DNA from 4 places in the Salinivibrio sp. MA440 genome. Region 3 is predicted to be linked to each of the others. Evidence: predicted binding sites of a transcription regulator. Region 3 holds the regulator's gene; each other region holds the start of a gene.
What was found. The regulator MetJ, encoded in region 3, represses methionine synthesis genes. The targets are predictions, from matches to a motif close to TTAGACNTNTANANGTCTAA.

Region 1 (6,166 bases), on a different contig from region 3:
GCACCATTGGGCTTGGTGCAGTTTGAAGATGTGATTTACTGGGAGCATTTGCAAGATGTGATGAATTGGGCGCATCAGCATGTTACGTCTACCCTTTACGTTTGCTGGGCGGCTCAAGCGGGTTTAAAGCTTCTTTACGATTTACCCAAAAAAACGCGCAAAGAGAAGTTATCTGGCGTCTATCAGCACCAGGTAAATGAAGCACTGGCTACGCATCCTTTATTGCGGGGGTTTGATGATAGCTTTCTCGCCCCTCACTCGCGGTACGCTGACTTTTCGCCAAGCTTTCTGGACGAACACACGGATCTCGATATTCTCGCCACCTCAGCACAAGCGGGCACTTACTTGGCGGCGACCAAGGATAAACGTAATGTGTTTGTGACAGGTCACCCCGAATATGACTCACATACGCTGCATCATGAATACCATCGCGATCTTGAAGAAGGGATGGAGCCTGTCGTCCCGATTAACTATTATCCTGATGATGATCCGTCTCAACCCCCCTATGTGAGTTGGCGGAGTCATGGGCACTTACTCTTTGCCAATTGGTTGAACTATTGTGTCTATCAGCTGACGCCGTTTAATCTGGCTGAATTTTCACAATCTAACTTTACGCTCGACGAATAGCAACAAGGCGCCTAATTGGCGCCTTGTTGAGAAAGAGTGTTTATACACGGGGATTATCGATTTTCTCTTGAGCGGCATTGGCTTTATCAACCATTCCTGTCATGGTCGATCCTTGTACGAGAATAGAGAAAACCACCACCGCATAAGTCATGATTAAAATCAGTTCACGGACGTCGATATTCTTCTCAGGGACGACCATCACACCAGCCGGCACTGCCATGGCCATGGCAAGGGCTAAGCCACCTCTTAGGCCTCCCCAACTCAAAATACGAACGGCCCAAGGGTTGTATTGACGAAATCGATTGAAGCCGAAATAGCAGGCTTTCACACTGAGATAACGGGCGAACAGCACAACGGGTACAACTGCGGCCATAATGATCCAGTCTTCCTTATGGAAGCTAATCTGTAATAGGCTGACCCCGATCAACAAGAACAGTAAACTATTCAAAAACTCATCGACCAATTCCCAAAAATGGTCAAGATGATCCTCACTCTCTTTGGAGAAGCCAATAAAGCGAGTCCAGTTACCGATCATAATGCCAGATACTACCATCGCCAGTGGCCCGGAAACATGCAACATATCGGCGAGCACATACCCCGCGCTAGGAATAGCCAATGTCAGTAGCAGTTCCATGGAATGGTCATTGGTCGCGCAGATCAAACGGTGAAACAGGTAACCCAATATCAGACCGTATAAAATCCCACCGATAGCTTCTTGTAAGAACAATGCGATCGTACCACCGAGTGTCGGCTCGCTGTCGCCAAACGCCAAGGTAAAAAGCGTCACGAAAATAACAATCCCGACCCCGTCGTTAAACAGTGACTCTCCCTCGATTTGGGTGGTGATCCGCCTAGGTGCCTGTAGCCGCTTAACAATGGCCAACACCGCGATAGGATCGGTTGGAGAAATCAGCGCCCCAAACAATAAACAATAGATAAAATCAAAAGGAATGCCGATCAGTTGGAAGACGCCCCAAATACCCGCACCAACCAGCGAGACAGAGACCAACAGGCCGCCGAGGACGAGGGTGGTGATTTCCCATTTTTGATCAGAGAAATGGGGAAGCTTGACACCAATACCGCCCGCAAATAAAAGGAAACCGAGTACGCCTTTGAGTAAAAAGGCATCAAAGTGGATATCGGTCAATATTTGCTCTGCCATCGCCTTTAACGGAATGGCTTGGTATTGACCGGCGATCACGATCAAAAGAGAAAGGAGTAGAGAGCTTGCAGTGATCGCGATAGTCGTTTGTACTCGGCTGATTTTACTATTAATAAAGGCGATAAAGATGGCAGCAGCAGCCATGAAACTGAGGATTGCGTAGGTAGACATGCAGCTTCCTAGTACGACGAGGAATGAAAGAGTTACAAAATATTAATAGAAATTGCGCTCAAAACGAACAGCTGAATTGAAATAGATCAAAATTAATCGATATTTATAGACGTCTAGATTTCCAAAATGGCTGTGGTAGGATAAAACTATCGCAATCAGGATGGTGATATCACGGGGTAAGAATGGATCGATTAACACAGCGTCTCTCTAAGTGTATTTTGGTGATCGATGGCGGTATGGGCACCATGATCCAAGGCTTAGGACTCGGCGAAGCCGATTACCGCGGCGCACGCTTTAAAGACTGGCATTGTGATGTGAAAGGTAACAATGACCTTTTGGTACTGACGCAGCCTGAAAAAATAGCAGCGTTACACAGCGACTATCTGGCCGCGGGCGCGGACATCATAGAAACCAATACGTTCAACGCGACCCAGATAGCCATGGCCGATTACGACATGCAGGCCATCAGTGCGGAGATAAATTTAGCTGCTGCGCGTCTTGCTCGCGACGTGGCTGACCACTGGACGGCGAAAACCCCAGAAAAACCACGCTTTGTTGCTGGAGTTCTCGGACCCACGAATCGCACTTGCTCTATCTCTCCAGATGTGAACGATCCTGGCTTTCGTAATGTCACCTTTGATCAATTGGTTGAGGGGTATGCGGAGTCCACTGCGGCGTTGATGGATGGTGGTGTTGATCTCATCATGTTGGAAACCATCTTTGATACCTTGAACGCGAAAGCCTGTGCCTTTGCTGTTGAAAAAGTCTTTGATGCCCGAGGTGCGCGCTTACCCATTATGATCTCTGGCACCATCACCGATGCGTCTGGTCGTACGCTCTCTGGGCAAACCACCGCGGCGTTTTATCACTCTTTACGCCACGTCGAACCGCTTTCTTTTGGTTTGAACTGTGCGCTGGGGCCAGCCGAATTGCGTCAGTACGTCAAAGAGCTCAGTGAGATCTGCGAAGGATTTGTTTCGGTTCATCCCAATGCCGGTTTACCCAATGCGTTTGGCGAATACGATCTCTCGCCTGAAGACATGGCAAAACATATCGACGAATGGGCCGCTTCTGGCTTTATTAACTTGGTGGGTGGGTGCTGTGGTACCACGCCCGAGCATATTCAAGCGATCAGCGAAGTGGTGGCGAAACATGCCCCCCGTGCGCGCCCCTCTCAGTCTGTGGCATGTCGACTATCAGGGCTAGAACCGCTGACTATTAATGCTGAAAGCCTGTTCGTGAACGTGGGGGAGCGCACCAACGTCACTGGGTCGGCGCGTTTTAAGCGTTTAATCGTCGAAGAACAATACGACGAAGCGCTTGAGGTGGCGTTACAGCAAGTGGAAAACGGGGCGCAAATCATCGATATCAATATGGATGAGGGCATGTTGGATGCACAGCAAGCCATGGTACGTTTTCTCAATCTGTGTGCGGCTGAGCCCGATATTGCTCGGGTACCTGTGATGATTGACTCCTCAAAGTGGGAGATCATTGAAGCCGGACTGAAGTGTATCCAAGGTAAAGGGATTGTGAACTCAATTTCTCTTAAAGAGGGGGAAGCCGCGTTTATTCAACAAGCCTACTTAGTCCGTCGATACGGTGCCGCTGTGATTGTGATGGCGTTTGATGAGCAAGGCCAGGCTGATACACGTGAACGTAAAGTCGAGATTTGCACGCGCGCGTATCACCTGCTAGTTGACCAAGTCGGCTTTCCACCGGAAGACATTATCTTTGATCCTAATATCTTCGCGGTGGCCACCGGCATTGATGAGCATAATAACTACGCGGTCGACTTCATCAACGCGGTCGCAGATATCAAACAAACCCTGCCGCATGCCATGATTTCAGGTGGCGTGTCTAACGTGTCTTTTTCGTTTCGCGGAAACAACCCAGTGCGTGAGGCGATCCATGCGGTGTTTCTCTACCATTGCATTAAAAACGGTATGGACATGGGCATCGTCAATGCTGGCCAGTTAGCCATTTATGATGATTTGCCTGAATCGCTGCGTGTGGCGGTGGAAGATGTGGTGCTTAACAAAGACGATGGCGCCACGGAACGTTTACTGGCGTTGGCGGACAGCTACCGCGACCGCGGTGAAAACGAAGTGGCAGAAACCGCGGAGTGGCGCAGTTGGCCAGTGGATAAACGGCTTGAACATGCACTGGTCAAAGGCATTACCGAATTTATTGTTGAAGATACTGAGCTAGCTCGAGCGGCGGCGAGTAAACCGTTGGAAGTGATAGAAGGCCCACTAATGGCGGGCATGAATGTGGTGGGAGACTTATTTGGTGAAGGTAAGATGTTCCTGCCGCAAGTGGTGAAGTCGGCGCGGGTGATGAAACAAGCCGTGGCCTATCTTGAACCTTACATCAACGCTGAAAAGCAACAAGGGCAGACCAATGGCAAGATCTTACTTGCCACGGTAAAAGGCGACGTGCATGACATTGGCAAAAACATTGTCGGCGTGGTGCTGCAATGCAATAACTTCGAGATTATTGATCTCGGTGTGATGGTGCCGACCGATAAAATCCTGTCAGTGGCGCGCGAGGAGCAAGTCGACATTATTGGTTTGTCAGGCCTTATCACGCCGTCGTTGGATGAAATGGTGAATGTCGCCAAAGAAATGGAAAGGCAAGGGTTTGATATTCCGCTATTGATTGGGGGGGCGACCACATCCAAAGCGCATACCGCGGTGAAAATAGAGCAGCATTACCAGGCTCCTGTGGTGTATGTGTCGAATGCGTCACGTGCCGTTGGCGTTTGTGCATCGCTATTATCGCCGGCTCAATATCCGGACTTTGTCGCGCGCTTACAAAAAGAGTATGTGTCAGTACGAGAGCAGCACCAACGCAAGACACCCCGCACTCCGCCTGTCACCCTGGACGCGGCAAGGGCAAACAAATGGCAAACCGATTGGGCCCATTACACGCCGCCCCAGCCGGCGAGGCCGGGCGTCCATGTTTACGATGATGTCTCGATAGCGACATTACGTCAGTATATCGATTGGACCCCTTTCTTTATGACCTGGTCCCTGAGCGGCAAATTCCCAGCGATTTTAGACCACGAGCTGGTGGGTGAAGAAGCACGCCGTTTGTATGAAGATGCTAATGCTTGGCTCGACCGGTTTGAGCACGAAGGATTGATCGCCGCAAAAGGGGTGTGTGGTGTCTTTCCTGCCAACAGCCTAGAGGACGATATCGAGGTGTATACTGACACATCACGGCAAACGGTGGGCACGGTACTGAACCATTTACGTCAGCAAACCAAAAAGCCACGCGGCGCCAATTATTGCTTGTCGGACTTTATCGCGCCGAAAACCAGTGGTCAGCCTGATTGGATTGGTGCGTTTGCGGTGACAGGCGGCATTGGCGAGTATGCCTTGGCGGAAAGTTATAAAGTTGTAGGGGATGATTACAACGCGATCATGATCCAAGCGGTCGCCGATCGATTAGCAGAAGCCTTTGCAGAATACCTGCACCAGCAAATTCGGATCTCATTGTGGGGCTATGCGCCCAATGAGACGCTCGATAACGACGCCTTGATCCGGGAGCAATACCAAGGGATCCGGCCGGCTCCGGGTTATGCTGCCTGCCCTGAGCACAGCGAGAAAGGAAAAATTTGGCAGTTGCTCTCGGTAGAAGCGCATACGGGCATGACACTCACCGAAAGCTATGCCATGTGGCCAGGCGCATCTGTGTCGGGGTGGTACTTCTCACATCCTGAATCACGCTATTTTGCGGTGGCTAAGATTCAAGATGATCAACGTGACAGTTATGCGGCGCGCAAAGAGTGGAGCAGCAAAGACGCGGAAAAATGGCTCGGGCCAAACTTAAACGCCTAATGAAAAAAGACCAGCACATCACATGTGCTGGCCTTTTTTTACTCAAATAAGTCAGCGTGTAACCGCTGTACGACATGGGTCGCGTCGTGATCGTCGACCACCACACAGACATTGTGATTGCTGGCACCATAGCAAATCATGCGCAGTTTATATTGAGCAAGCGCACTAAATACCGGCGCTGTCGCGCCCGGTGTGTGATTCATCTCGTTACCGATCAGCGCAACAACCGCTAGATTCGCACAGATCTCTACCTGACATAACTGCGTGAGCTCGGCGATGGCAGCCTCCGGCAGCTGCGGTGCGTCACCCTGGGTATGGGTTTGATCCAGCGTCAGAGAGACACTGACCTCCGAGGTCGTGATTA
Region 2 (6,166 bases), on a different contig from region 3:
CGCATCAAGAGCATTACCTTCTGTGCGCGTTCAATCCCTAATATGGTTGAACACTTCCGCCCAGGCTCCTTGCTCGTGACTTCGGCTGACCGCCCTGACGTGATCGTCGCCGCGTGTCTGGCTGCGATGAACGGCGTAGAAATCGGTGCCTTGTTGCTGACCGGTGGTTATGCCATCCCTGATCAGTTAAAAGCCCTGTGTGACCGCGCGTTTGAAACCGGTCTTCCAGTATTTACCACTGCAGGTAACACCTGGCAGACGTCGCTCAATCTGCAAAGCTTTAGCCTTGAAGTGCCGGCTGACGATAAAGCCCGTGTTGAGTTTGTGAACGACCACGTTGCTGGCCACATTGATGGCAACTGGATTGAATCACTCAGCTCAGGGTCGAACCGCGAACGTCGCCTCAGTCCACCCGCGTTCCGTTATCAGCTGACCGAATTTGCACGTCGAGCCGCTAAGCGCATTGTGCTACCCGAAGGTGACGAGCCACGTACCATCAAGGCCGCCGCTATCTGTGCTGAGCGTAAAATTGCCGAGTGTGTGCTTTTGGGTAACCCAGAAGAAATCAAACGCGTTGCCGATCAGCAAGGTGTCACCTTGGGCGCTGGCGTAGAAATTATCGACCCGGTAAAAGCACGCGATAAATACGTGGCACGCTTGGTCGAGCTGCGTAAGAGCAAAGGTATTACCGAGGTCATTGCCCAAGAACACCTCGAAGATACCGTGGTACTGGGTACCATGATGCTAGAAGCGAACGAAGTGGATGGCCTGGTATCTGGCGCGGTTCACACCACCGCTAACACTATCCGTCCACCGCTGCAAATCATCAAAACCGCACCGAACGCTTCTTTGGTCTCATCAGTATTCTTTATGCTGCTGCCTGAGCAAGTGCTGGTATACGGTGACTGTGCGATTAACCCGGATCCAAATGCTGAACAACTGGCTGAAATCGCGATCCAATCTGCCGATTCTGCCGCGGCATTCGGTATTGAACCTCGCGTAGCGATGATCTCTTACTCGACCGGTAGCTCAGGCAAAGGGGCAGACGTGGATAAAGTCCGCGAAGCCACCCGTCTTGCCCAAGAGAAGCGTCCTGATCTGATCATCGATGGCCCACTGCAGTACGACGCCGCTATCATGGAAAATGTCGCGAAATCAAAAGCGCCAGATTCGCCTGTTGCCGGTAAAGCCACCGTGTTCGTCTTCCCAGACTTGAACACAGGTAACACCACGTACAAAGCAGTACAGCGTTCTGCCGAGTTGGTCTCTATCGGTCCAATGCTACAAGGCATGCGTAAGCCAGTGAACGATCTGTCACGTGGCGCCTTGGTTGACGATATTGTCTATACCGTGGCACTGACAGCGATTCAGGCTAAGCAAGCCGAAGACAACGGCCAAGCGTAACCCACGCTCAGCCCAGAAAGAGCAAAAGCCAGCACATGTTGCTGGCTTTTTTTTGCGTTTAACTTCACAACGTGACGCCCCAAAGCGATCTAGCATAGCCTTTCCATCCTTGTTTTGGAGTCGATGATGGCGATTGATTTTGATCCCTTAGCGTTTAGGCATGCCCTGCACCAATACCCTGAATTGTCTAATCACGAAGCGCAAAGTGCGCGCACCATTGCCGCCCAACTACGCGACTTTGGTCTCACCCCCCATACCGGCGTGGGCGGTCATGGTATTGTGGTAGACATTGCAGGTCGCGAGCCAGGGCCAACCACCTTGTTACGCGCCGATTTTGATGCGTTACCCATTCACGAACACACCCAACTTGATTATGCATCCTGTCACGATGGCATCATGCATGCCTGCGGTCACGATGGCCATGCTGCCGCCTTGCTTGCCGTCGCTGCTCAGCTATGCCAAACACCCCCTAAACAGGGGACTGTCATTCTCGCTTTTCAGCCGGCTGAAGAAACCGGCGAAGGCGCGGCACGTCTGTGTGCCAATCCGCTTTTAGCAACCCGCCACATCGACAATGTCTATGCCTTTCATAATCTGCCAGGCTTTGCCCAACATCAGATAGTGGTGCGCCCAAGTACCTTTGCCTGCGCCTCAACCGGCGTTGCGATTCGGTTGTACGGCAAAACCTCCCATGCCGCTTACCCAGAGCGCGGGGTCAGTCCGGCAAACGCCATGAGTGACGTGATGCGTATGCTCACACAGCTTCCTGACGCTTATCCTTCCACGTTCAGCTTAGTGACGCTAGTTCACGCCCAACTTGGCGACCCCGCGTTTGGCGTTGCGCCCGGCGAGGCCACCGTAATGGCGACCCTACGCAGCGACGACAACGCCACGTTTCATGCCATGCAAACCCGGTTAGTCGATCACGTAAACGCTATCGCCGACCGAGCAAAATTAACCGTGGATCTAAGTTGGCACGAGCCGTTTATTGCCGCCGAAAACAGCACAGCGCATAACCAAGTCGTGGTCAACGCGGCGCAATCGCTGGGGTTAGAGGTTCACTGGCTTAAGGAGCCCATGCGTTGGTCAGAAGATGTCGCCGAATTTCTTGCCCGCTGGCCCGGCGCATTATTTGGCATTGGCAGCGGCGAGCACCACCCACAGCTGCACAACCCTGACTATGACTTCCCGGATGCGATTTTAGCGACCGCCAAAGCACTATTTTGCAGAGTGATTACACACCATCACGGCCGTTAATTACCCCAACGCCAGCCAAAAGCCGACGCCGATCATCAAGGTGCCGGCGATTCGGTTCAGCAATTGCACATTACCCTTTTGCTGCAAAAACTGACGTAAGGTGCGCCCACCGCTGGCATACAACATTAAACAACTGAATTCCGTGCAAAGAATGATCAACACCAGCACGCTCAGCTGGCTGGGCAATGAGATCGCAGGGTTAATAAACGGCGGCAACAGTGAGATCATAAAGGCCCAGCCTTTCGGGTTGGCTATCGCAGTGACAAAACCTTGTGCCGCCAACGATAACGCAGAGATATCATTCGGCGCCGACGTCTCTTCCTTTGGGATTGCCATTTTGCCACGCGATCGCCACATTTGTACGCCGAGATACGCCAGATACGCGCCCCCCACATACTTAAACACTTGAAACACGCTAGGATAGTTCAGCATCACGGCCGCCACCCCTACCACTGACGCAATCGCCACAAGGCCGACGCCAATGAGCTCGCCCCACATCATATGTAGGCTACGCTTAACTCCGATAGTCATCCCCAGGGTCATGGATAGTGTCATACACATTCCCGGTGTGATTGACACAAAAAAGAAGGTGGGAATAAATAGCGTCAACATCGTGGTATCAATCAAGGCAGTTGGCATATCACTTAATCAGAACAAAGGGTTAGAAAGGCTATTAGTGAACACGCTTTAGTCGATGAGATCAAGCACGCTTGAGATCTCGTTGACTGTTTTATTTATAACCAACTGATTAGCCTTATTGCCATTTAGACGTCCAGAAGTAAAAATATCCATTGACTTCATTTTACCTAACTCATAGCATCAATAACCAGAACGACAGCAAGAGCGCGGGATAGACCGCTGAGTCAGTCGGCTGTGATCAAATTTATCGCCAAGGACATGTGATGATTGAGATATCCAAACTCAACAAGGTATTCGAACTCGGGGAGCGCCGAATTCATGCCCTTAACGACATCAACTTATTTATCCCGAAAGGAAAAGTATTTGGTGTGATCGGTGCCTCTGGTGCCGGCAAAAGTACGCTGATCCGAATGGTTAACCTGCTCGAGCGCCCAACCAGCGGCACGGTAAAGGTAGGAGGCGTTAACCTCACCGCGTTATCCAATCGCGATCTGACCCAAGCTCGCCGTCAAATCGGGATGATTTTCCAACACTTTAACCTACTGTCATCGCGATCGGTCTTCGACAACATCGCTCTACCGCTTGAACTGAGCGGCGCGAGCAGTGACGCGATCGAAACCCGAGTCACCGAGTTACTCGATTTAGTTGGTTTAGCCGATAAGCGTCATGTCTATCCGGCTAGCCTCAGTGGCGGACAAAAACAACGTGTCGCGATTGCCCGCGCACTGGCGCCAAGCCCAGACGTATTATTGTGTGATGAAGCCACTAGCGCACTGGATCCTGCTACGACACAATCGATTTTGTCACTGCTACAAACCATTAATGAAAAGCTCAACCTGACCATTTTATTGATCACCCACGAAATGGACGTGGTGAAGCGCATTTGTCACGACGTTGCCATTATTGGTGACGGTGAATTGGTCGAATCTGGCCCAGTGGGCGACATTTTTGCCCATCCGAAATCCGACTTAGCGAAACAATTTATCCGCTCAACCTTGGATTTATCGGTGCCTTATGACTATGCCCAACGCTTAAAAGAAACCTACTTTGACGGCAGCTACCCCTTGGTGCGCCTAGAATTTACCGGCGCTACCGTGGATGATCCATTGATCAGTCAAATATCAAGGCTGTTTGATATCGACATCAGCATTTTAAGCTCTGATATCGACTACGCTGGCGGCGTCAAATTCGGCTTACTACTGGCAGAGATTATGGGCCCGAAAAAAGCGGTCGAAGACGCCATCCACTATCTCAACCAGCACCATGTCAACACGGAGGTACTTGGCTATGTTGATTGATCAACTTATAAATTGGGTCAACGAAAACAACGCCCTGCTTAACTTGCTTGCCGAAGCCACAGGTCAAACTCTGTATATGGTCTTTGCCTCCGGCCTGATAGGCTTTGCCATTGGGATCCCATTAGGTGTGATGCTACACGTCACCAAAAAAGGGGGGCTGCTAGCGCAACCCAAGTTTAACCAAGCGCTCGGCGCGGTGGTGAATATTGGTCGCTCGATCCCCTTTATTATCTTGTTGGTTGCGATTATTCCCTTTACCCGCCTGCTCGTCGGCACCTCGATTGGAACAGCGGCAGCAATTGTCCCGCTGACAGTGGGCGCGATCCCTTTCGTTGCACGTCTGGTCGAAGCGGCGCTTTTAGAGCTGCCACCGGGACTAGAAGAAGCAGCCAAAGCCATGGGCGCTACCCCATTGCAAATTATCTATAAAGTACTCGTGCCCGAAGCGCTACCTGGCATTATTAATGGCGCAACCATTACCTTGGTCACCCTTGTCAGCTACTCTGCTATGGCTGGAGCCGTGGGCGGTGGCGGCCTAGGCGATGTCGGTATCCGCTACGGCTACCAGCGCTTTGATACCACGGTTATGCTGATCACCGTTGTCATGCTAGTCGTGCTGGTACAAGCCATACAATCTTTAGGCGATTACTTGGTACGCCGAACCGATCACCGATAATAAAACACAACACTTACCGTAAACGACGGACAATCTTATCAAGGGAGACAGACAATGAAGACCACCATTAAAACACTTTTAACCACCTTAGGCCTCGCCTCCACACTCCTACTCACCGGGTGCGGAGAAAAAGAGCAAGCCGCTAGCGATGCCAACAGCATCACCGTGGGCGTGATGGCAGGCGAAGAAGCACAAGTGGCCGAGCACGCAGTAAAAGAAGCCAAGAAGTTAGGCCTCGACGTTGAGCTGATCACCTTTACCGATTATGTGTCGCCCAACGCGGCACTCGACGATGGATCGGTTGATGTGAATGCCTTTCAGCACAAACCTTACTTAGATGCGCAAATCAAAGATCGCGGCTACGAGTTTGCGATTGCTGGCAACACCTTTGTGTACCCGATTGCGGCCTATTCTTACAAGCTAGATAGCGTGGCCGATCTCCCAGAAGACGGGCAAATTGCCGTGCCGAATAACCCTGCTAGCCTCGGCCGTTCATTACTACTGCTTGAGCAGCAAGGCATCCTAAAACTCAAAGAAGGTGCTGGCATCAGCGCTACCAAGCTCGATATCGTTGAAAACCCGAAAAACATTGAAATTATTGAACTGGAAGGCCCACAACTGCCTCGCTCACTGGAAGACGTGGATATTGCCATCATCAACAATACCTTTGCCGCTGGCATCGGCCTAACCCCAAGCAAAGACGGCCTGTTTGTTGAAGGGAAGGACTCACCCTACGTAAACCTGATTGTAGCCCGCAAAGACAACGTAGACGCAGAAAACGTCAAGACGTTTGTTAAAGCTTACCAAACTGACGCGGTTTACAACGCGGCGATGGAAATCTTTGACGGCGCGGTGGTGAAAGGCTGGTAAGTCAACCGCTCGAAAAACATCA
Region 3 (6,166 bases):
ACAGCATGTTCAACTTTTTTACGCGTGCTGGCTGACACCTTCTCTGGGTTCATCAGCGCGCGCGATACCGTTGCTGTGGATACACCGGCAATGTGGGCAACGTCCTTCATTGTCGCCATAATGACAGTCCTCTTGTTATCTATATTGTGAGATCAAACAGTTATTAGCTCATCTGACCTGTTTTCTTAGCCAATTGCGGCCCTATTTTACCTATGCTTGTCCAATTTAAATACGGACAAGCTAACACTTATTGCAATGAAAGTGTGACTTGTGTCGACTTACGGCAAGGGAGTATTAAGAAAGGTCTTGCGGCTCGACATCTAAAGACCAACGTACTTTGCGCGAAAGGGGTAATTGATGGACTGCAGGAAGAGCCACCATTAGCCACTGCTGCATCACTTTTCGACTTGGGGCTTGGATTAATAATTGCCAGCGATAACGGCCCGCGCGTTTGGCCATCGCTGCGGGCATAGGGCCCATGATATGGCTTTCATCGTGTTGAATGGGGGAGGCAGCGAGCGTTTGACGTACTTGTTGTAAAAACTGCTGCACACTGTTTTCTTCATGGCCTTCGGCGCGAAATAAACTTAAGAACGTATAGGGCGGAAGCCAAGCTTGGCGGCGTTCAGTGAGCGCCGACTCCGCAAAGGCTTGATAGCCTTTGTGCACCAGCGATTGGATCAGGCTATGCTCGGGATGGTGCGTTTGTAATAGCACCGTCCCTGGCTTGCTGGCGCGACCGGCGCGGCCGGCGACTTGCACCATCAGTTGCGCCAACCGTTCAGGCGCGCGAAAGTCATTACTAAACAAGGCACCGTCGACATCAACTAACGCCACTAGGGTGACATTGGGAAAATGATGGCCCTTAGCGAGCATTTGTGTGCCCAGTAGGATCTGATATTCGCCCTTTTCTATGCCATTAAGGTAGGTTTCCAAGCTGCCCTTACGGCGGGTATTGTCGCGATCAATACGCACGGTTTTATACTCAGGAAAGAGCCCGCCCAACTGGCCTTCAAGCTGCTCGGTGCCCACGCCGACACTGATTAACTGGGTGGAGCCACAATCGTGACACTGGTGCGGAACGGGTTTTTGGTGGCCACAATGATGACAACGCAATTCTTGCTGTTGCTGGTGAAGGGTGTAGTAAGCATCACAACGTTGACAATTCGCGAGCCAGCCACACTCGTGGCACATCATGGCGGGCGCATAGCCACGGCGATTTAAAAACAACATGACCTGATTGCCTTGTTGTAGGTGCTGGCGCATTTCGGCGATCAACGGCGCGGATAATCCAGCGTCGAGGTAATGGCCCTTAATATCGAGTATTCCCTGACGTGCGGTCACCGCATTACCTGGACGCTGAGTCAGCTTGAGGTACTGATATTTACCGGTTTTTGCGTTATGCAAGCTTTCCAAAGAAGGGGTGGCAGAACCGAGTATCACCGGCACTTTTTCTTCATGACCACGCATAACCGCTAAGTCTCGGGCATGATAACGAAAGCTATCTTGCTGTTTATACGAGGGGTCATGCTCTTCGTCAATAATGATGATGCCTAAATTAGCCATCGGCGTGAACAGGGCAGACCGTGTACCAATGACGATTGCTGCTTGATTCTCGCGCGCGGCTAACCAGGCTTTTAGTCGATCGTTATCATTTAAGCCTGAATGCATCACGGTTACCGGGACATGAAAGCGGCGCTCAAACCGGCGAATGGTTTGTGGGGTGAGGCCGATTTCTGGTACCAAAATTAAGGCTTGTTCACCGCGAGCAAGCACAGGTTCGAGCACGTTTAGGTAGACCTCTGTCTTCCCTGAACCGGTGATCCCCTCGAGTAAAGCACAAGCAAAGCCGTCATTGGCATTGATGGTGGCAACCGCCATCGCCTGTTCATGGTTGAGTGCCGGTTTGTCTTCGGTGACGGCAAAATGCGGTTGCCAGGCTTGAGCGTTTAGCGGTGGTGTGTAGGGGGCTATCCAACCTTTTTCGGCCACGGTTTTTAGCACCGGTGCGCCGATGTCTTGTTCGATCAAGTCGGCATGGGTGGCAGGGCCGTGTGTGAGCAACTGCAACACCCGAGCTTGTTTAGGGGCACGGCTCAGGCCCGAGAGGGGTTGGTTTTGTCCTGACTCGGTAATTTGCCACCATTTTTGCTGTTGTAATGCCGCAGGGCGTCCTTTTCGAAGCAGGGTTGGCATCACAGCGCCCATCGCATCCCCTAGCGGATGATGATAAAAGCGGCTTGCCCAGTGGAGTAAATGATAGACGCCGGGCGTCCAAACCGGTTGGGTATCCAATACGGCATCGAGCACCTTGAGTTGGCTCGCGTCCACACTGGCGGTTGCGGATAAGCCGGTGACAATGCCAACCTTGTGCTGGCGGCCAAAGGGCACTTTTACCCGCCCACCGATGATGGGGTGTTGATTCTCACCGATTCGGTAATCAAAAGTTTTCGCTAACGGGACCGGTAGGGCCACCTGAGCAAACTGTTCCATCACAACATCTTATTGACCAGAAGGGGGCTCAGTGTAACGGTTCGCCTTCGGTTGGCAAAGCCTTGTTGTACGGTGACGCGGCGTGGTGATTGCACAAAAAAGTTGCGAAACCGAGGGGGCTTGATTAGAATTGCGCGCCTTAGAAAATATTTGTTAACGACGTGTGGTGCCCGGCTTAGGATCGGGAGAGCGACACGGCCTTTAAAATGAGGTTATCCCTATGAAAGCTGGTATCCATCCAGAGTACAAAGCCGTCACAGCAAAATGCTCTTGCGGTAACGAATTTGCGTTCAGCACAACCCTAGGTAAAAACATCAACCTAGACGTGTGTGACAAATGTCACCCATTCTACACCGGTAAGCAGCGTATCCTTGATGCTGGTGGCCGTGTTGATCGCTTTAAGAAACGTTTCGGTGCCCTTAGCAGCAAAAAATAAGCAGCTATTGACCGAATATAGAGAAGGGACGCATCAGCGTCCCTTTTTTTGATCGCATCGTCCTAGTATTCGGACAACAGGTCCGAGCATCATCGCGAATACGGCGTTAGTACTGGTGGACGTTTCCCCGCTGCGTTACCATCTTTACCCTTATACAAACCTTTCCTGTGTGGTTTGTAGAGTGTCTGGCTAATATCGGTCATCCTTCCCTGCCGGTATTGGTTACCCCTTCACGATAATAACTAGGAAAACGACATGTCGGACGATAAACGCCAGCAAGCGCTGGATTATCATGCATACCCTACACCCGGAAAAATCTCTGTCGAACTCAGTAAGCCTGCTGATTCAGCGGCGGATCTTGCTCTCGCCTACAGCCCAGGCGTTGCTGAACCTGTGCGTGAAATAGCCCAAGATGCGGATGCCGTATATCGCTATACCGGTAAAGGCAATATGGTTGCGGTGATCTCAAACGGCACCGCGATTTTGGGGTTAGGGAATTTAGGGCCGATGGCGTCAAAGCCTGTCATGGAAGGCAAAGCGTTATTGTTCAAGCGTTTTGCCGGCTTGGACTCGATCGACATTGAAGTTAAACACCGCACCATCGATGAGTTTGTTGATACCGTAGCCAATATTGCTGACACCTTTGGCGGTATCAACCTTGAAGATATCAAAGCCCCAGATTGTTTTGAGATCGAAAAGCAGCTGATTGAACGCTGTGAAGTGCCTGTCTTCCATGATGATCAACATGGTACCGCGATTGTCACTGCTGCGGGGATGCTTAACGCGCTCGAGTTGCAAGGCAAAGATATTGGTGAAGCCACCATCGTGTGTCTCGGTGCGGGTGCCGCTGCGGTGGCCTGTATGGAGCTATTGATTAAATGTGGCGCCCAGCGCGAAAAGATTTACATGCTGGATCGCAAAGGGGTGATTCACACCCGTCGTGAAGACATTAACAAGTATAAGCAGCTGTTTGCCAATAACACGGATAAGCGTACCCTCGAAGATGTGATTGAAGGTGCGGATCTCTTTGTTGGCGTATCAGGCCCGGATTTGCTCTCGCCTGAGGCATTAAAACTGATGGCGGATAAGCCTGTCGTGTTTGCCTGCTCAAACCCAGATCCTGAAATTAACCCAGAGGTTGCGCACCAAGTCCGGGATGATCTGATCATTGGAACGGGGCGTTCGGATTACCCGAATCAGGTGAATAACGTCTTGTGTTTCCCGTTTATTTTCCGGGGAGCATTAGATGTGCGTGCCAGTGAGATTAATGATGCGATGAAGTTGGCCGCCGTTGAAGCGATTCGTGGTTTGGCGAAAGAGCCTGTACCACAATCGGTCTTAGATGCCGCGGGCTTGTCTTCACTCAGTTTTGGCCCGGATTACATCATTCCCAAGCCGATGGATGCCCGTTTACTGCCCAAGGTAGCACGTGCCGTGGCGCTTGCGGCCGTCGAAACCGGCGTAGCCCGTATTGAGATGCCAGACAACTATATGTTGTAAAGAAAACATGCTGTAAAGAAAACATGTTGTAATTAGAAAACAGTGTCTTACCATAAAAAAACCGCCGATGGCGGTTTTTTTGTTTAGTATTCACTGTCGTCAAACTCAATACCCAACTCTTCCATGATCCGACGTGCCTCGGCAGGAATGCTATCGGGTTTATCCTTACGGATGTCGTCATCGGTTGGCAGAGGCTGCCCGGTATAGGCATGTAAAAATGCCTCACACAATAGCTCACTGTTGGTCGCATGACGCAGGTTATGAACCTGACGGCGAGTGCGCTCATCAGTAAGAATTTTTAATACTTTAAGTGGGATAGAGACGGTGATCTTCTTTACCTGCTCTTTCTTTTTACCATGTTCGGCATACGGATTAATGTAATCGCCGTTCCACTGCGCCATGTCTCACCTATCTTGATTATGGAATACCCAGAATGATGCTGCGGAGATTTTAGCTATATTAACCGCCACATGCAAAGGTGTTTAGACGTCTAGAAGTGTTGACGTCCCAAAAGCGCAGAGGTAAAGTAGTATGATGACGACTGGATCACGTAAACCGTGCCAGCGCAACAAGAGCAAGGATGAACCATGACAGGTAAAAAAACCGACACCATTGCCGTTCGAACAGGAATTGGCACTGACACGCAACATCATGCGGTTGTGCCGCCTTTGTATTTATCAACCAACTATCGTTTTCCTGCTTTTGGCGACGTTCCCACTTATGATTATGCCCGTGGGGGCAATCCAACTCGAGCTCAGTTAGAGCAAGCGTTAACGGAACTGGAGGGCGGAGCCGGTGCCGTGGTGACCAACTGTGGGATGGCAGCCATTAACTTGGTGTTGTCTTTACTGGATGCAGGGGATCATATTGTTGCACCGCACGACTGTTATGGTGGTACCTATCGCTTGTTAGAGTCACGCGCCAAGCAAGGGATTTGGCAGGTCAGTTTTGTCGATCAATCTGATCACCAGGCGTTAACCGCTGCGCTGGTAAAACAGCCGAAACTGGTGTTAGTTGAAACACCCTCTAATCCGCTATTGCGTGTGGTCGATATTGCTAAAATCTGCCAACAGGCCCACCAAGTGGGGGCATGGGTGGTGGTCGATAACACCTTTTTATCGCCAGCACTCCAACAGCCGTTTTCACTGGGTGCGGACATCATCGTGCATTCCACTACTAAATTTATTAATGGTCACTCTGATATTGTCGGTGGCGCTGTAGTGGCGAAGACGCCTGAATTGGCTGCAACATTAGCGTGGTGGGGCAACTGCTTGGGCGCAACAGGCAACGCCTTTGACAGTTATATGACATTGCGAGGGTTGCGTACTTTGGGCGCTCGGGTTAAACAACATCAACAAAATACGCAAGCGGTATTAGCCTATTTGCAAACAGTCCCTGCGGTGCGGCAACTCTATTATCCCGGTTTGGCGACACATCCAGGCCATGACATTGCCGCCCGTCAGCAGTTTGGATTTGGTAGTATGCTCAGCCTCGAGCTGGACACGGACTCCGCTGGGATCGCACGTTTTATTGAAGGCTTATCCTTATTTGCGCTTGCCGAGTCGCTGGGCGGGGTAGAAAGTCTGGTCACGCATCCAGGATCAATGACCCATCGTGCGATGAGTGATGACGCGCAAGCCGAGGCTGGCATTACCCCAACGTTGCTGCGTTTTTCTATTGGACTAGAAGACGCAGAAGACTTAGTGGCCGATTTGGCGCATGCCTTCGCCCATTTAG
Region 4 (6,166 bases), on a different contig from region 3:
CACATCGTGATAATGATTGGCATCGTGCTGGCGCTTATGCCGACCTACGCGATATTCAGGATTTTTGAATACAGAGCGCTTCGCTTGCGGAGTACAGAAGAGAGCAGATCGCGCTTGCATCGGCTCTTTCTGTATTCTGTATTCCGTCAGATGGTGCCATTGGCGACGTTGACTTTCGGTGCTGCGAAGCCACGGAAGATATTATGAACGGAGAGCAGCGCAAAGACGCCAACCACCACACCAAGGTGCCAGGCTTCGCTAACCCCCAAGCTCAATAGCGCCATACTCATCAACGCAGAAATGATCATCTGCCCACCACCGGAGAGCGCAGCGACGGTGCCGGCTTGGTTAGAGTAAGGCTGCATCACCTGCGACTGGGAGCACGGCAGCGCAATCCCGTTGCCAAACACCATAAAAAACTGCCCTATCATCAGCAGCAAGGGATCCATGGGGGTAAACCATAGCCATATCGCTGAGATGAGCTGCATCACCGGTGCCATTAGCAGCATACGCTTAGTACCCAAACGCGGCCGAATGCGCGACACCAGCGTGCTGCCCAGCAGTAACCCGCAAGTAGGAATGAGCGCCCACAAGGCATATTGATCCGATGTCATACCGATGCGCTCTTGCATCAAAAATGGCATCAGTGACACCGTGGTGATCACCAAGGTGAAGTTCAACCAGCTGATACTGGCGAAATAAAGAAAGTAGGGCGTTTTTAACAGTGCGCCATAACGACCAAGGATCACTTTTATCTTAGGTAATGGCGATCGCGTATGCATACTCTCTTTAAATAAGAAAAAGAGCACGCACCACACCAAGCTGGTATAAACCATCAATAAAATAAAGATCGCCAACCAGCCTAAGTTATGGTTAACAAAGCCACCAATCACAGGAGCCACAATGGGCGTAAATGAGGCGACCATGATCAGGTATGACATGGCTTGAGGAAGCTGATCCCCCGAATACGAGTCACGGGTAAAGGCTCGCGAGAGGACGGCACAACACCCCGTGCCCATCCCCTGAATACAACGGCCAATCACCAACCCGGTAAAACTGGCGCTAAAGCTCACCATCACGGTTAACCCAACCAGTGAAAGCAAGACACCGGCTAATAGCACGCGACGGCGTCCGAGTGCATCCGAAATGGGGCCATAGATAAATTGTGACGGGCCAAACCCGAGCAGGTAAGCGGAAATAAGCAGTTGGACATCGTCCATGCTGAGATTGAAGTCACGAGCGATCCAAGGTAATGATGGAAAAACCAATCCCATGCTGAATTGCCCGATACTGACCGTTAAGCATGCCAGCAATACGGGCGACCAATTAAATGGACGAGTAGCCGATTGCATCTCAATTCCTATGCGTTCTGTGTGTTAGGCGAGCGAGGAAACTGTGACTCTAGCGAATGCTAAAACCACAAGCTGAGAGGCATGTTAACGCAATAACTCCCTGAATGGTAAACAATGATTGAGAATGTATATCAATGGCCAGCTATCGCTGGCCGGTTTTAAAAACTAGAAAGCCGGTTCGATCGTGCCATCAAAGGTTTTTTGTAGAAACGCACGTGTTGCCTCTGATTGAAATAGCGCCAACAAACGCTGATAGGTCGGATTATCTTTATCCTCTGCCCGCGCTGCCACGACCATCACCGCGAGCGGTGCGTCTTTCGATTCTAAGAAAATACCTTGATCACTTGGATTAAGCCCTGATGACATCACATAGTTCATGGTAATTGCAGCAGCATCGACATCTTGTAGGCTACGAGGCAATTGTGCCGCTTCTACTTCGACAAAATCGAGCTGCTTGGGGTTAGCGGTAACATCTTGTAGCGTCGCTTGAAAGCCAACGTTATCGGCCAAGGTGATCAGCCCTGCGTCTTGCAGTAATAGCAAGGCGCGCCCGGCGTTGGTCGGATCGTTAGGGATCGCAATTTGTGCGCCTTGGGGTAAATCGTCCACGCGCTGTACTTTGTCTGAGTAAATCCCCATCCGCATAAGGATGGAACGCCCAATCGAGACCAATTCACTATCATGGTTTTGATTAAAGTTATCGAGAAACGGCTGATGTTGGTAACTATTTAAATCAAGACTGCCATCTGCCAGACCGGCATTCGGAGAGATGTAATCCGAAAATTCCACCACTTCGACATGAATTCCTTCGGTTTTAGCCTGTTTCGCAACCGCTTCTACGACTTGCGCATGGGGACCGACAGTCGCACCAATCTTTATCGTTTCTGGCTGATCTGAACAGCCGCTGATAACCAACGCCAGTAACACTGACGCAATCCAAAATCCTGGTCGCTTTAACGTCATTCTGATTCCCTTAGAAAAATAGATGTTTAGACGTCCAGAATGCCACAGCTTATAATGATGTCAACCTGATTGTGGTAATGCAGTCTCTGTCTTGATCGTATCCAACCCTAGTCGCGTAGTGGCAGGCATGTTGAATCAATAAGGAGGCGTAGATATGACGAAGCTGTTTCCTCTACCCTTGTTCTTACTACCCGGGGGCAGAGCTAAGCTGCGCATTTTTGAACCTCGCTATTTGCGCTTGGTCCGTGAATGCTCGGCGAATCAACAGGGATTCGTGCTGGCGATGATGCAAGGTAAACGTTTATATCGATATGGCACACTGGTGGACATTGTCGATTTTGAAACACTACCCGATGGTTTATTAGGCATTACCATTGCAGGTCGTCAACGGGTAAAAATTCAATCGACAGAGCAAGAAGCCGACAAGCTCTGGGTAGGCGAGATACAGGCACTGAATGACTGGCCACATGACGAGTTTATTGACCAAGAAGAAAATGAAGAAAAAATGCGTATTGCCGCAGGACTTAAAAATGTCTTCGCTGCCCACCCGGATCATGCTGAGCAGTATGAGGCGCCGTATTTCGAAGACTTAACCTGGAGTTGCCAACGCTGGTTAGAAATTTTGCCGCTTTCTAACGCGCAAAAACAATGGTTTATCGCGCAAGAATCGGCAGAAGAGGCGAAGCAATTTATCAGTCAGCTGCTCGAGCAAGAAGTCGAGTGATCCAATTGTTTTAAGCCTCGTATTGGAAGCGAGATGGACGGCTACGACAGATAGGACTCAACTATGACTGCGCCACAAACCATGTATACTGAGACCACCATTTCCAGACGGGACACGCGTGCCAACATGACTGACGTGACGAAGGAAGAGTTGTCTGAATTATTAGCAAAAGTTGCAGAAGACCGCGACCGCATAGCGTTCGAACGTTTGTTCCGATTTTTTGGCCCTAAGATACGCGCTTATGGTTCAAAACATTTAAGAGCTGACGGCCAAGCAATGGAATTAGTACAAGAAACCATGCTAGTGGTATGGCGCAAAGCCCACTTGTATAATTCTGACAAAGGCGCGGCGACGACATGGGTATTCACTATCATGCGTAACTTAAGCTTCGATATGCTCCGCAAGGTGCAATCGAATCGCGAAGACAATTTTAGCGATGATATCTGGCCCATTCTCGAGTCAGGGCAACAGGACAACGAAACAGATTCCGGTGCTCAGTACATGATGGACCAAGAGCTTCTCAGTTTTATTGACGAGTTACCCGCGGTCCAGCAGCAGGTGGTTAGAGGGGTTTATCTCAAGCAATTGACTCATCAAGAGTTGTCAGAACAATTAAATGTGCCATTGGGCACCGTCAAGTCCCGATTGCGTTTAGGTCTAGAAAAGCTTCGCAATCACCTGGAGGTAAAACAATGATTAAGTATCACCCATCGACCGATTTACTGGATGCTTTTGCTGCTGGCAAATTGCCGACTTCGATGGCGATTGCGTTGTCTGCTCATGTTGAACTTTGCCAGGAGTGCCAAGCTTACGTGGCCACTGCAGAAGAAAAGCTTGCATCAGTGGCGTTTGATCAAGAAACAGTCGGCGACGAAGCGTTGATGGTAAATGAGTGGGATCACAATGCTGAAGATGAAATGCTATCCGCCATTTTTGAACAAGCGGCTGCCAACGATGCCGATGCGCTGACGCAATCTGGCGCGGAACAACCTGAAGCGCGCGCAACACAAATTACTGTCGGTGAAAAAACATATGCCTTACCCCGGGCGCTGCAACGATTCGGCGATTCAAATTGGGCATCCTTTGGTAAAGTTCAACGTGCGCGACTTAATCTCGACGAAGGGGCAACGCGAGCCAGTTTTCTTCATATCGATGAAGGCGGTTCAGTGCCTGCGCACACTCACAAGGGCTATGAGTTAACCCTTTTGTTGGACGGTACCTTTGAAGATGAAAGTGGTCAGTATGTGCCAGGTGACTTTATTTTACTCGATAGCCGTCACCATCATACGCCATACACAAAAGAAGGTTGCCTTTGCTATACCATTGCAGATGCCCCTCTCTACTTCACAAAAGGCGTGAGTAAGTTGCTCAATACCGTGGGACATGCGATTTACTAAAAATTTCTGTGCTAGTTGTTATCCTTCGGCGACCGCTATGGTCGCCTTTTTTTATGCTAGATGGCCGCCTAAATCCACGTATTTGCTCGGCTAGACCTAGAATTATCACCATTTATTCTGCAGTGATAACAGAATAATTACACTAAATAAACCTCTCATTAATCATAACTCGCCACTTCAGTCCTACCTAACTAGTTCAAAGTAACAATTTTCCCTTTACATAGGGTGAATTTAACTGGTTTAATTCGTCACTTCTAACGATTCATTAACAGCCATTGATAATAAACACAGTGAAGTGAGAGTCACATGAGTCAAACACAACTCGCCAGTGTCAGTCGAGGTAACTCGCTGGTACTTCAAATACTCATCGGTATTCTTGCCGGTGGTGTTTTAGCCTATCTATCCCCCGAGCTTGCTGGCACAGCCGGATTGCTCGGACAACTTTTTGTCAGCGCATTGAAGGCCGTCGCACCCATTTTGGTTTTCGTTTTAGTGGCAGCGTCCATTGCTAACCAGAAACAAGGCCAACGGGCCAACATGCGCCCCATTATTGGGCTTTATCTTATCGGCACCCTTGCGGCTTCATTGACCGCGGTGACCATGAGTTTTTTGTTCCCGACTACCCTCGAGTTTGCTGCGACGGATGCTAGCATTACGCCGCCAGAGGGTATTAGCCAGGTATTAAGTACGCTACTTTTCAATATCGTTGACAACCCTGTTAACGCGTTGATGAGTGGTAACTATATTGGTATTTTGGCTTGGGCGATTGGCTTAGGTATTGCTCTTCATCATGCGTCGAACGAAACCAAACGTGTCTTCTCGGATGTATCCGAGGGGGTATCGATGATCGTCCGCTTTGTGATCCGGTTTGCGCCTTTGGGTATTTTTGGCTTAGTAGCAAGCACGTTAGCGAAAAGTGGCTTTGATGCTTTGATGGGGTATTTACACCTTTTGGGGGTGCTACTCGGCAGTATGGCAACCATCGCCTTGGTGGTAAATCCGCTGATTGTGTATATCAAAACGCGTCAAAACCCCTATCCCCTTGTTTTTCGCTGCCTGCGTGAGAGCGGTCTCACCGCTTTCTTCACCCGTAGCTCTGCAGCCAACATTCCAGTGAATATGCAGCTATGCCGCCGCCTTGATTTGGATGAAGATACTTATTCTGTCTCTATCCCACTCGGTGCCACCATCAATATGGGAGGCGCGGCGATCACCATTACCGTATTAACCCTGGCTGCTGTTCATACACTCGGTATCCAAGTGGATATCGCCACGGCTGTGCTGTTGAGTGTGGTGGCCGCGGTATCCGCGTGCGGCGCGTCGGGGGTTGCTGGCGGCTCCCTATTGTTGATCCCACTCGCGTGTAATTTGTTTGGTATTCCACAAGAGATTGCCATGCAAGTGGTTGGGATTGGCTTTACTATCGGTGTTTTACAAGACTCTGCCGAAACGGGCCTGAATAGCTCAACCGACGTAGTATTTACCGCGGCGGCATGCTTGGGTGAAGAGCGTAAAAACAGCTAACCAACGCCCTTAGCCAAGATCAAAAAAAAGCAGGTGCATCAACACCTGCTTTTTCTTTAACCGCTTTTTAATTGTCAGCCAAGGTAACGATTAGCCCTCCAGCACTTTCATCAGCAAATTGCCATCATACATCGCCTGCTTTACCATCGCCGCTCCAGGCATCGTCGCTTGGGTATAGAAATAGCTTTCTTCCAAGACTAGGTACT

Region 1: the regulator MetJ is predicted to act here: its motif matches at 2,066-2,085, upstream of metH (methionine synthase).
Region 2: the regulator MetJ is predicted to act here: its motif matches at 3,426-3,445, upstream of metN (methionine ABC transporter ATP-binding protein MetN).
Region 4: the regulator MetJ is predicted to act here: its motif matches at 2,342-2,361, upstream of BZG80_RS12510 (MetQ/NlpA family ABC transporter substrate-binding protein).

Annotation. Positions count from the first base shown of each region.
Region 1 covers NZ_MUFI01000055.1:1,410-7,575, forward strand. Annotated here, with positions in the region: gene metA (homoserine O-acetyltransferase MetA) at 1-627, shown strand, start outside; gene BZG80_RS14035 (cation:proton antiporter) at 668-1,960, opposite strand; gene metH (methionine synthase) at 2,143-5,802, shown strand; partial or broken gene lysC (lysine-sensitive aspartokinase 3) at 5,841-6,166, opposite strand, start outside.
Region 2 covers NZ_MUFI01000037.1:11,022-17,187, reverse strand. Annotated here, with positions in the region: gene pta (phosphate acetyltransferase) at 1-1,404, shown strand, start outside; gene BZG80_RS11705 (amidohydrolase) at 1,531-2,661, shown strand; gene BZG80_RS11700 (LysE family translocator) at 2,662-3,300, opposite strand; gene metN (methionine ABC transporter ATP-binding protein MetN) at 3,564-4,598, shown strand; gene BZG80_RS11690 (methionine ABC transporter permease) at 4,588-5,274, shown strand; gene metQ (methionine ABC transporter substrate-binding lipoprotein MetQ) at 5,329-6,144, shown strand.
Region 3 covers NZ_MUFI01000012.1:56,160-62,325, forward strand. Annotated here, with positions in the region: gene cytR (DNA-binding transcriptional regulator CytR) at 1-143, opposite strand, end outside; gene priA (primosomal protein N') at 295-2,493, opposite strand; gene rpmE (50S ribosomal protein L31) at 2,714-2,929, shown strand; gene BZG80_RS05835 (malic enzyme-like NAD(P)-binding protein) at 3,185-4,429, shown strand; gene metJ (met regulon transcriptional regulator MetJ) at 4,513-4,830, opposite strand; gene metB (cystathionine gamma-synthase) at 5,017-6,166, shown strand, end outside.
Region 4 covers NZ_MUFI01000042.1:19,918-26,083, forward strand. Annotated here, with positions in the region: gene BZG80_RS12505 (multidrug effflux MFS transporter) at 147-1,352, opposite strand; gene BZG80_RS12510 (MetQ/NlpA family ABC transporter substrate-binding protein) at 1,518-2,315, opposite strand; gene BZG80_RS12515 (LON peptidase substrate-binding domain-containing protein) at 2,470-3,039, shown strand; gene BZG80_RS12520 (sigma-70 family RNA polymerase sigma factor) at 3,166-3,735, shown strand; gene BZG80_RS12525 (ChrR family anti-sigma-E factor) at 3,732-4,436, shown strand; gene sstT (serine/threonine transporter SstT) at 4,743-5,960, shown strand; gene mlc (sugar metabolism global transcriptional regulator Mlc) at 6,051-6,166, opposite strand, start outside.